DNA from 2 places in the Paenibacillus sp. SAFN-117 genome. Region 1 is predicted to be linked to the other one. Evidence: predicted binding sites of a transcription regulator. Region 1 holds the regulator's gene; the other holds the start of a gene.
What was found. Region 1 encodes LexA, which represses DNA repair genes until DNA is damaged. Its sites were predicted from a motif close to CGAACATATGTTCG; they were not measured.
Positions count from the first base shown of each region.

Region 2: a site for LexA is predicted at 2,210-2,223, ahead of recA (recombinase RecA). Genes of this name have one in related genera too.

Region 1 is NZ_JBQCLK010000015.1:114,695-119,622, reverse strand. It holds gene ACTHRH_RS12060 (HAD family hydrolase) at 1-516, opposite strand, end outside; gene ACTHRH_RS12055 (hypothetical protein) at 589-1,131, opposite strand; gene ACTHRH_RS12050 (DUF896 domain-containing protein) at 1,156-1,338, opposite strand; gene ACTHRH_RS12045 (LysM peptidoglycan-binding domain-containing protein) at 1,956-2,276, opposite strand; gene lexA (transcriptional repressor LexA) at 2,429-3,049, shown strand; gene glnA (type I glutamate--ammonia ligase) at 3,233-4,561, opposite strand; gene ACTHRH_RS12030 (MerR family transcriptional regulator) at 4,600-4,928, opposite strand, start outside.
Region 2 is NZ_JBQCLK010000002.1:195,901-200,828, reverse strand. It holds gene pgsA (CDP-diacylglycerol--glycerol-3-phosphate 3-phosphatidyltransferase) at 1-338, shown strand, start outside; gene ACTHRH_RS02910 (competence/damage-inducible protein A) at 402-1,652, shown strand; gene recA (recombinase RecA) at 2,293-3,339, shown strand; gene ACTHRH_RS02900 (regulatory protein RecX) at 3,634-4,314, shown strand; gene rny (ribonuclease Y) at 4,703-4,928, shown strand, end outside.

The DNA of each region.
Region 1 (4,928 bases):
CTCCGGCACACCGTCAAGTTTTTCCCGTTGTAAATCAGGCGAACCGTTCGTAAGAAGCAGCAAGGAATAATGTTGTTGAAGAGAAGCCAACACTTCGAAGGTTTCTTCATATACATAGGATCTCGAACGGCGTTCCGCTGGAAATCGCTCGGCCAATTCGGCGCCCAATGCTTCATCATCCACACCGGCTGCCTTCAGCCCGGCGGTCCAGGCATCTTTACGATATCGGGGAGCGATCGCATTCAACATGCGAAACTCCTCCTGTCGCCCTTCGGCAAAATTACCCCACAATCCTTCAAAAGGATTAATTCCTATCATTTTGGTAAACGGATAGGTTTCATAAGACTCATACAAGGAACGGGCAGCCTCACGCACGCATCGTTCCAGTTCCTTGTGCTCCAACTGCGGATAAATTTCCGCCGCTCTCTTGCAGGTTGCCTCGAAAGCTTCCTGAACACTGCGTTCATCCCAAAGCAATGTATCATCCAAGTCAAATAAAACGGCTTTAATGGCCATGCCCCTCTTCCTTTCAAACCATCGGCATCTTGTTATAGATATGGCAATATAGTCATACTGAACACTAATAAGCTACTGCTTTTGCTGTGATTGAGCTTCCGTCTGGGTTGAATCCGTCCAGCGAATTCCATTCTTCTGGGCGAATGGCTTCAATTCTTCTTTCACCGCGTTCAAATCCATACGATGCATAAATTTGGAGTAGACCCATCTCATTCTTTTGGACTTGAACTGAATAATGACATAACCGGGCATAAAAGTGATTTCACTCACTTCCTCCGCGGGAACGGTCTTGTCCCCGCCAAACCGCCGGGAGGTTAATTCGGTCTTGCCAATCCCCAGCATCGGACGCCGTAGAAAGAAGATCATCAGCCCCAGCAGGAAATAACTGATGGCGATAAACCAATATGAAGCGTCTCCTTGATAATAGTCATAGAATAGAATTGTAAACATGATGGAAAAACCTATCAAGAAAAACGGCAGCATCCAGTTTCTTCCCAGAAATCTGCGAAAGGTCGCGGATTGGCTGTAAAGAACGGATGGTTTCCCCTGCTTGCGCCTGAGCCGATCTGTCTGTTTTCTATTTTTCTCCACCATTCTCTCCCATTTGCGGGACATGGCTGTTCCCCCTTGAAGCATTCGCTAGTTTTGTTCGTCTTCTACATATTTTATGCTGTCCAGCTGAACTTTTAAAGACTTTTTAAAAGCATCTATATATTTGCGGCGGAGCTGATTCCGCTCGATCTCTTCCGCATCCGTCAGCCCTTCGGCTTTGGCTTTTCTAGCAAGCTCATTAATGCGCTGAATCGTTTCCTCCATAGTCATCTTTATCCTTGCCTCCTATCTGCATCTGTCCATTCATATATCTGATCGCCAGTCTATAGGCGATTACCAGCTCACTCCACCATTCCGAATGTTGATCTTTTACTGCTACAGCTCTGTTTTTATCCCGGGCTGCAGACATTTTTACACTGTTTCTACTTTGCCATTCCACCGGTTAAATGTCAAGATGACCAGACCCTATCGCGGCTCGGTCTAACAATGTACAAATCTGACATTTAATCACCTTAGGATCTATATATAAACGGATGCCCCTCAAAGTTCGGTTCCGTTTCAAAGATACTAGAACCGCCTTGATCAAACAGTTCTTTTCTTTGAAACAGCCCGAAATTATCTGCAATCCATACATTCTTACGAATAGAACGTACGTTCGAAATTTCTGTCTGAGGCTTCTGAGCGTGCGCTGACAAACCGGGGAAACGGGCTCAGCTCATTCGCTCCTCCCAAGTGCACTTGCGGAAAAAAGACGTTTCTTTCCGGGTAAAGCGTGCTTTCACTCACGATTAATAATATTAAATATTCATATCATTAATATAATGCCCACAATATATAATAATTCGTCTTACCTACTCTTATATAGATACTACTCAGGATCTCTCGCATTATGGAAGAAAGAGAATTTGACCTTCGTGCAGAACGGAACTCTGCAATTGGTTAACTTTCTTGATCTTGTTTATATAGGAGCGTGTACTCTCTCCCTCGGGAGCATGCTTACTCGCAATAGACCATAAAGTGTCCCCGGGGGCGACGTCAATCTCCTTCCTGACCGCTACAGAACCTGTTCTGGCATCCCCCGCATAAGCATGGAAAATAAAAGAGTAAGAGGCGGAGATAACCCCAAATACTAGAACCGTTAACAGCATAATGCGCAAAATCGTCTTGTTCGCAATTACCGGGCGTTCCGGAAGGATGGTTGCTTTCATCGTCAATACCCCCAAACATTTGTTCTATTCACAGAATACAACGAACAAATGTTTGTGTCAATCCCTTTTGCGAAAAAATTCGAACCCATGTTTGTACGAACTCCGGTTCTATGGTATACTTTATTTAATTATTTCCAATTGGAGTGATCATTGTGACCAAATTGTCGAACCGTCAACAGGCGATATTGGAATTCATTAAGAACGAAGTACGTGATAAAGGCTACCCTCCTTCCGTACGGGAAATAGGCGAAGCGGTAGGCTTGGCTTCCAGCTCCACCGTTCACGGCCATCTTGAGAGATTGGAGAAGAAGGGGCTGATCCGCAGAGACCCGACCAAACCCAGAGCGATAGAAATTCTTGATGGCGACGGAACAGGGGGAATCCTTCCCATGTCCGTAACCAGAGTGCCTCTGATCGGTAAAGTAACGGCCGGAACACCGATTACCGCAACGGAGAATATCGAGGATTACTTCCCTCTTCCCAGCCATTACGTAGGCGACCACAATGTATTCATGCTGAACGTTATTGGCGAGAGTATGATCGAAGCCGGAATCCATGACGGCGATTATGTCATTGTCAGACAGCAGCCCACCGCCGATAATGGAGATATCGTAGTTGCCATGACGGAAGATGATGAAGCCACGGTCAAGACATTCTATAAGGAGAAGGATCACATTCGTCTGCAGCCGGAGAATTCTAGCATGGAGCCCCTTCGTCTGAAGAACGTTACCATCCTCGGCCGAGTGATCGGAATTTTTCGCGATATTCATTAATCCTGCAGCACCTCGGCCCCGCAATAGAAATAACCTCCTGACAAGAACGGATCCGTTCGTCATGGAGGTTATTTTTACGGCCGCCTCATGCGGAAGTACGGCCGCTATTTATTTCATCGAACACACGCTTCCACAGATTTCGCCTGGAGCCTGCAAGTCAGGCCAAGGCGCCGTATAACAAGTTTAGTACAAAGACATGTACTGATCTCTCTCCCAAGAGTGCACCTGGGTCCGGTAGATATTCCACTCGATTTCCTTCAATTCGTAGAAATGAGTCAGAGCATGCTCGCCCAGCGCCTCCCGCATGACATCGTTCGCCACTAATTCCTGGAGCGCTTCACGAAGATCCGCCGGCAGGCTTGGAATGCCTTCGTCTTCCCGTTCCTCATCGGACATGACATAGATGTTGCGGTCGGTCGGAGGCGGCAGCTGCATCTTCTTGCGTATGCCGTCCAGGCCCGCCTTCAGCATGACTGCCAAGGCGAGATAAGGGTTGGCTGCGGGATCGGGATTCCGCACCTCCACTCTCGTGCTCAGACCGCGGGAAGCCGGAATTCGGATCATCGGGCTGCGATTGCTTGCCGACCAAGCGACATAACACGGAGCCTCATAACCAGGCACAAGACGCTTGTAGGAGTTGACGGTCGGATTGGTGATCGCGGCCATCGAACGGGCATGACGCAATATTCCGGCCATATATTGTCTGGCTACCTGGCTCAAGCCCAGCTTGTCCGATTCATCATAGAAGGCATTGGTACCGCCGGTAAACAAGGATTGATGGCAGTGCATTCCGGAGCCGTTCACCCCGAACAGCGGCTTCGGCATGAATGTGGCGTGCAGGCCATGCTGACGGGCAATCGTTTTGACCACCAGCTTGAAGGTTTGGATCTGGTCGGCCGCCTTAACGGCATCCGCATATTTAAAATCGATTTCATGCTGGCCGGGAGCGACTTCATGATGGGAAGCCTCGATTTCGAAGCCCATCTCCTCCAGCGTCAGCACAATTTCCCGGCGGCAGTTCTCGCCGAGATCGGTCGGCGCCAGGTCGAAGTAGCCGCCCTGATCGTTCAGCTCCATCGTCGGGTAGCCCTTCTCATCTGTGCGGAACAGGAAGAATTCCGGCTCCGGCCCTACATTCATCGAGGTATAGCCCATGGCCTCCGCGTCTTGAAGCGCTCGTTTCAGTATCCCGCGCGGATCCCCGGGAAAAGGTTGTCCGTCTGGCAAATAGACATCGCAAATCAAACGGGCCACCCGATCCTCGGCCACCCAGGGAAAAATAACCCACGTGCTCAAATCGGGATACAAGTACATATCCGACTCTTCGATCCGTACATATCCTTCGATGGAGGACCCGTCGAACATCATTTTATTATCCAGTGCTTTGGGTAATTGGCTCAGGGGAATTTCCACGTTCTTGATCGTACCCAGCAAATCCGTAAACTGCAGTCGGATAAAACGAACGTTCTCCTCCTTGGCAATCTTCAAGATGTCTTCCTTCGTATAGCTCATCCTATGTCCTCCTCAACTAGGCTGGAAAGCGGTCTATATCATCTTTTGAAATAAGTGGAAATATCTCCTTGATTGAGAGAAACCTGATCCAGGCGGTTCCCGCCGTTCAGCTGCTGCTTAAGCAAACGATGCAATTGCGGATCAGTCGGCTCCTGCCGCTTGAGCGCTGACGGCTCGCGACCCATCCTTTCTCCGTCGGCCGCCTGATGAATCATCCGCTTGATCCCGGCAATGTTGATGCCTTTTTCCAGATGCTTCTTAATTTCCAGTAAACGTTCGACGTCATTGAACGAAAACAGCCTCTGATTGCTGTCTGTCCGAACCGGCTTCACCAGCTCGTGCTGCTCATAATACCGGATCTGCCTGG
Region 2 (4,928 bases), on a different contig from region 1:
TGTTGGTTTCTGCCGTGCTCGTCTCTCTTGTAGAGATGGGGAAGCTCGATGCCTGGATAGCGATCGTTATCATCAGCAGAGAGTTTGCGATAACCGGACTGCGGCAAATTGCTGCGCTTCAGGGACTGGTCGTAGCGGCGGACAAATGGGGAAAGTGGAAGACGGGAGTCCAAATTACGGCGATTATTGCACTTCTCGTTAACAACTTCCCGTTTGCGTTTATCGGTTTTCCGTTTGATGTTATAGCCAGTTGGGTGGCTGCTATTCTCACCATCTATTCGGGGATTCATTATTTCATTCGAAATAAACATGTCCTCGAGCTATCTGCGGAAGAATAACAAAGGCTCCTTGGGGAGCCTTTCTTTTGCCATTGGACGCATACAGCGTTAGGAGGAGTAAGGATGAAAGCGGAGATAATTGCAGTTGGAACCGAGCTTTTATTAGGGCAAATAGTAAATACGAACGCTCAATATTTATCTCAACAATGTGCAGCTTTGGGAATAGATATTTATTTCCAAACGGTTGTAGGGGACAACGAGGGCCGGCTGCGGCAGGCGCTGGATACCGCCAGACAGAGGGCGGATCTGATCATTTGCACCGGAGGGCTTGGGCCTACGAAGGATGATTTGACCAAGGATGTGCTGGCGGCATTTACCGGGAAAGAATTGATCATGCATGAGCCGTCGCTGGACAAAATCAAGTCCATGTTTCGCGATCGCGGCCTGGCCATGGCGGAAAGCAATGCGAGACAGGCGCTGATGCTGACGGACAGCGATCCTTTGATCAACGATAACGGGCTGGCTGTTGGAGTCGCACTGACCCATGAGGGAACCCATTACATGCTGCTGCCTGGTCCTCCGCGTGAAATGAAGCTTATGTTTGACACTTACGGCACCTCTTGGCTCTCTCGCCTTGCGGACGGCAGAGGGGCATTATATTCCCGTATGTTAAAATTTGCGGGAATCGGGGAGTCGGCCTTGGAGAAGGAGCTGCTGGATCTGATTGAAGCTCAGCAGGATCCGACGATTGCCCCGTATGCCAAGGAAGGGGAGGTCACCGTTCGTCTGACAACCCGTGCTGCTACGGAGGAAGAAGCGAATTCGAAGCTTAAGCCGGTGGAGGAAGAGATTCGCCGCCGATTGGGCAAGCATCTCTATGCAACTGAAGATAAGCCGATTGAGCAGATCATCTACGAGCAGCTTAAGGAGAGGGGAATGACCCTGTCTGCAGCGGAAAGCTGCACCGGCGGTTTGATAAGCGATTTGATTACTTCCGTACCGGATAGCTCCTCGGTGTTTAGCGGCAGTATCGTCAGCTACACTAATGCTGTCAAGGAAACCATCCTTCAAGTGCCCGCCGGTTTATTGGAGGGGCCTGAGGCTCCGGGTGCGATCAGCAAGGAAACCGCAGAAGCGATGGCCGGGAAAGTGCGGGAGCTGTTGGGTACGGATTATGCTCTGTCGGTTACCGGCATCGCCGGCCCCGGGTCGGCGGAAGGGAAGTCGGTGGGGCTGGTCTATATCGGCTTGGCCGAGCGCGGGAAACCGACTACGGTCGTGGAAGGCCGCTATTCCGGGACCCGGGAGCTGATTAAATTAAGAGCTGCCAAAGCCGCTCTATATTTGCTCTGGCAAAGACTTCAAGAGCGATAAGAGGGTGCATAATCTCTTCGATTTGCGTTTAGTTACTGTGCCTTCCGTTAGTTTTAAAAAGACGAGATTTCTTCGAGAATAGCGTTCTTGCGGTCCGTTTGTTAAACTAGGTGCTGGAAACAAGGCAGGGTAACATTTTGGTTCCAGTTATCCCGCGTTTGACCGGAGCTGTCATTACTGGCTCCAAAGTGCAAGCTCGGCTTCTGCAACATTTCTGTTGATTTCAATTCAATTTACCTGTATACTTCTATGTAATAGTCTATGAGCGGAAGCACCGCAGCGGGAGAGTCTAACTCTTTGCTGCGGTTTTTTTTGTTTCTGCTCGGCAGGCCTGCCAGGATTAATCGGGCTCCATTCTGAGCGCATCTACGCATGATGATTGTTACTACCTGCAAGGTGCATGTAATAACGGCCGCTTAGTATAACTGCAATTAAGTACCGAACTTCATTCGAACCATACTGACATCACCAAGTGTCATGCGGAAAAGAGAAGCCTTGACTGTTTAGTTAGGCATGTCCTCTCGTAGATGTGCGATACTCTTCTTGAATAAAAAAAACGAATATATGTTCGAAAAACTACTTGGCAGGGAGCCCAAAAAGAGGTATCATAGAACTATATTAACAGAAGGAAGTGATTGGTTTGTCAGATCGGCGTGCAGCGTTAGACATGGCATTGAGAAATATAGAGAAGATGTTCGGCAAGGGATCCATCATGAAGTTGGGAGAATCGACTCACATGCAGGTTGAGACGGTTCCGAGCGGATCTCTCGCACTGGATTTGGCGTTGGGAATAGGCGGCTTCCCGAGAGGAAGAATTATTGAAGTATACGGACCGGAATCGTCTGGTAAGACGACCGTAGCTCTGCACGCCATTGCCGAAGTACAGAAGATCGGCGGTCAGGCAGCTTTCATCGACGCGGAGCATGCATTGGACCCCCAGTATGCCAAGAAGCTGGGAATTAATATAGACGAATTGCTGCTTTCTCAGCCGGACACCGGTGAGCAGGCACTGGAGATCGCGGAAGCGCTGGTTCGCAGCGGAGCCGTCGATATTATCGTCGTAGACTCGGTAGCCGCATTGGTTCCGAAGGCTGAGATTGAAGGAGAGATGGGGGATTCCCATGTCGGCCTGCAAGCCCGCCTGATGTCTCAGGCGCTGCGTAAGCTGTCCGGTGCGATTAACAAGTCGAAGGTTATCGCCATCTTTATCAACCAGCTTCGTGAGAAAGTAGGGGTTATGTTCGGAAATCCGGAGGTTACTCCCGGAGGAAGAGCGTTGAAATTCTACTCCACGATCCGGCTTGATGTTCGCCGGGTGGAGACGTTGAAGCAAGGGAACGACATGATCGGGAACCGCACCCGGATTAAAGTCGTGAAGAATAAAGTTGCTCCCCCCTTCAAACAAGCCGATATCGACATTATGTATGGAGAAGGTATTTCCCGGGAGGGCAGCATTATCGATATCGGAACGGAAATGGATATTATCGATAAGAGCGGTGCCTGGTACTCCTATGAGAATGAACGTCTTGGACAAGGTCGGGAGAATGCAAAGCAGTACTTGCGGGATAATCCTCAGATTGCAGAGGCTATTGAGCGTAAAATTCGCGACTCCAGCAATTTAGGTCCGGTTATTTCCTCCTCAGAGGAAGAGGACGATGAAGACTTTGAACTAACACTTGAAAACTGATTCATCTACCGCACCTTAATGGTGCGGTTTTCTTTGCAATGTTGACATTTTATAATTTGGCCATCCGTAAAGTATTCCGCAAAGAAAACTTTAGTTGGCCATTAGTGTTTTTCATAAGGAGGATCCCCATGATTTTGATTTCCGAAGAGGGGATCACTTTGGCTTGAGAGAGAATTAGTTAGGCTAGGCGTCCAAAGATACCTGAATGTTTATACATAATTTCCGAGAGCTTCGCAAAGGACTCTGTATAAGCTTCGAAGGCTATTTGTGGGGTTATTTCATAAGGAGGCAGGGATGGACCAGAAACATTCGATCATAACGCGGGTCGAGAAGCAAAAGAGACATCCGCGATACAACATATATATAAATGAAGAATATGCGTTCGCCGCACATGAGGATCTGGTTATTAAACATAGATTGCTTAAAGGAGCCAGCCTGGAGGCGGAGCTAATCCGACAAATCATCCAGGAGGAGGAGCTGCATCAGGCCTATCTTTATGCGATTCGCGTCATCGGCCGGCGACCGCATTCTGCGTATGAAATCAAGGAAAAGCTGAAGACGAAAGGTTATGACGGTGTTACGGCAAACACTGTTTTGGAAAAACTGATTCATCAGCGGTACGTCAACGATTTGGACTTTGCCAAAGCATGGGTAGAGCATAGAGTCCGCATGCAGAAAAAAGGAGCAAGGTGGGTGCGTCACGAGCTCCGGCAAAAAGGAGTCAGTCAAGAAAATGTGGAGAAAGCAATGGCCGACTTGGACCGTGATGCTGAATGGGAAGCGGCTGTGCAATTGGGAGACAAGAAATGGCGGCAGACAAAAGGAGAACCTCGCGATAAAAAACGAAAGGTTGCGGCTTATTTATTAAGAAGGGGATATTCCTCCGCAATCGTTAAGAGGGTCGTAAATACATTAATTAATCGGGATTCAGAGGATGAAGCAACAGAAACTATATTTAATGATGATGATTATTAATGAAGTTAAATATATTTTTTTATCCGGCAACCGGCGTCTTTATTGGAAAGTACCATAATATACTTCGCCTAAGAGAGCTCTCCTTGCTTGACAAGCTTTCTTGACAAAAGATAAAATAACTATGTATATTTTTCTATTCAACCTGGTTCTAGAACGAATCGGGAAATGGGAAAGTAAACCCGCCAATTTTACTTGAACACTGCCAAAGGAAATCGTTTGAATTCCACAACATCCATGTTGTACCAATTATTAAAGCCCCGTTAATTCGGGAATGCTCTCTACCAACAGCTGGATGAACACGCTTAACGAATTGAAACAATTGGGTTAAAAACCGAATGAATTCACCCCAAGCTAATCCCTTGGAGGAATCAACGAGGAGGTGAACAAGATGGGCTCTTCAACGATCCTATGGGCCGTGATCTCACTCGTTGTTGGACTTCTTCTGGGAGCTGGGATTGGCTATTTTGTCCGCAAATCTCTCGCAGAAGCTAAGATTTCGAGTGCTGAACACGCTGCCCAACAGATCATGGAAAACGCCAGAAAAGATGCGGAAGCCCAGAAGAAAGAATCGATTCTGGAAGCCAAGGATGAAATTCATAAACTAAGGGCAGAAG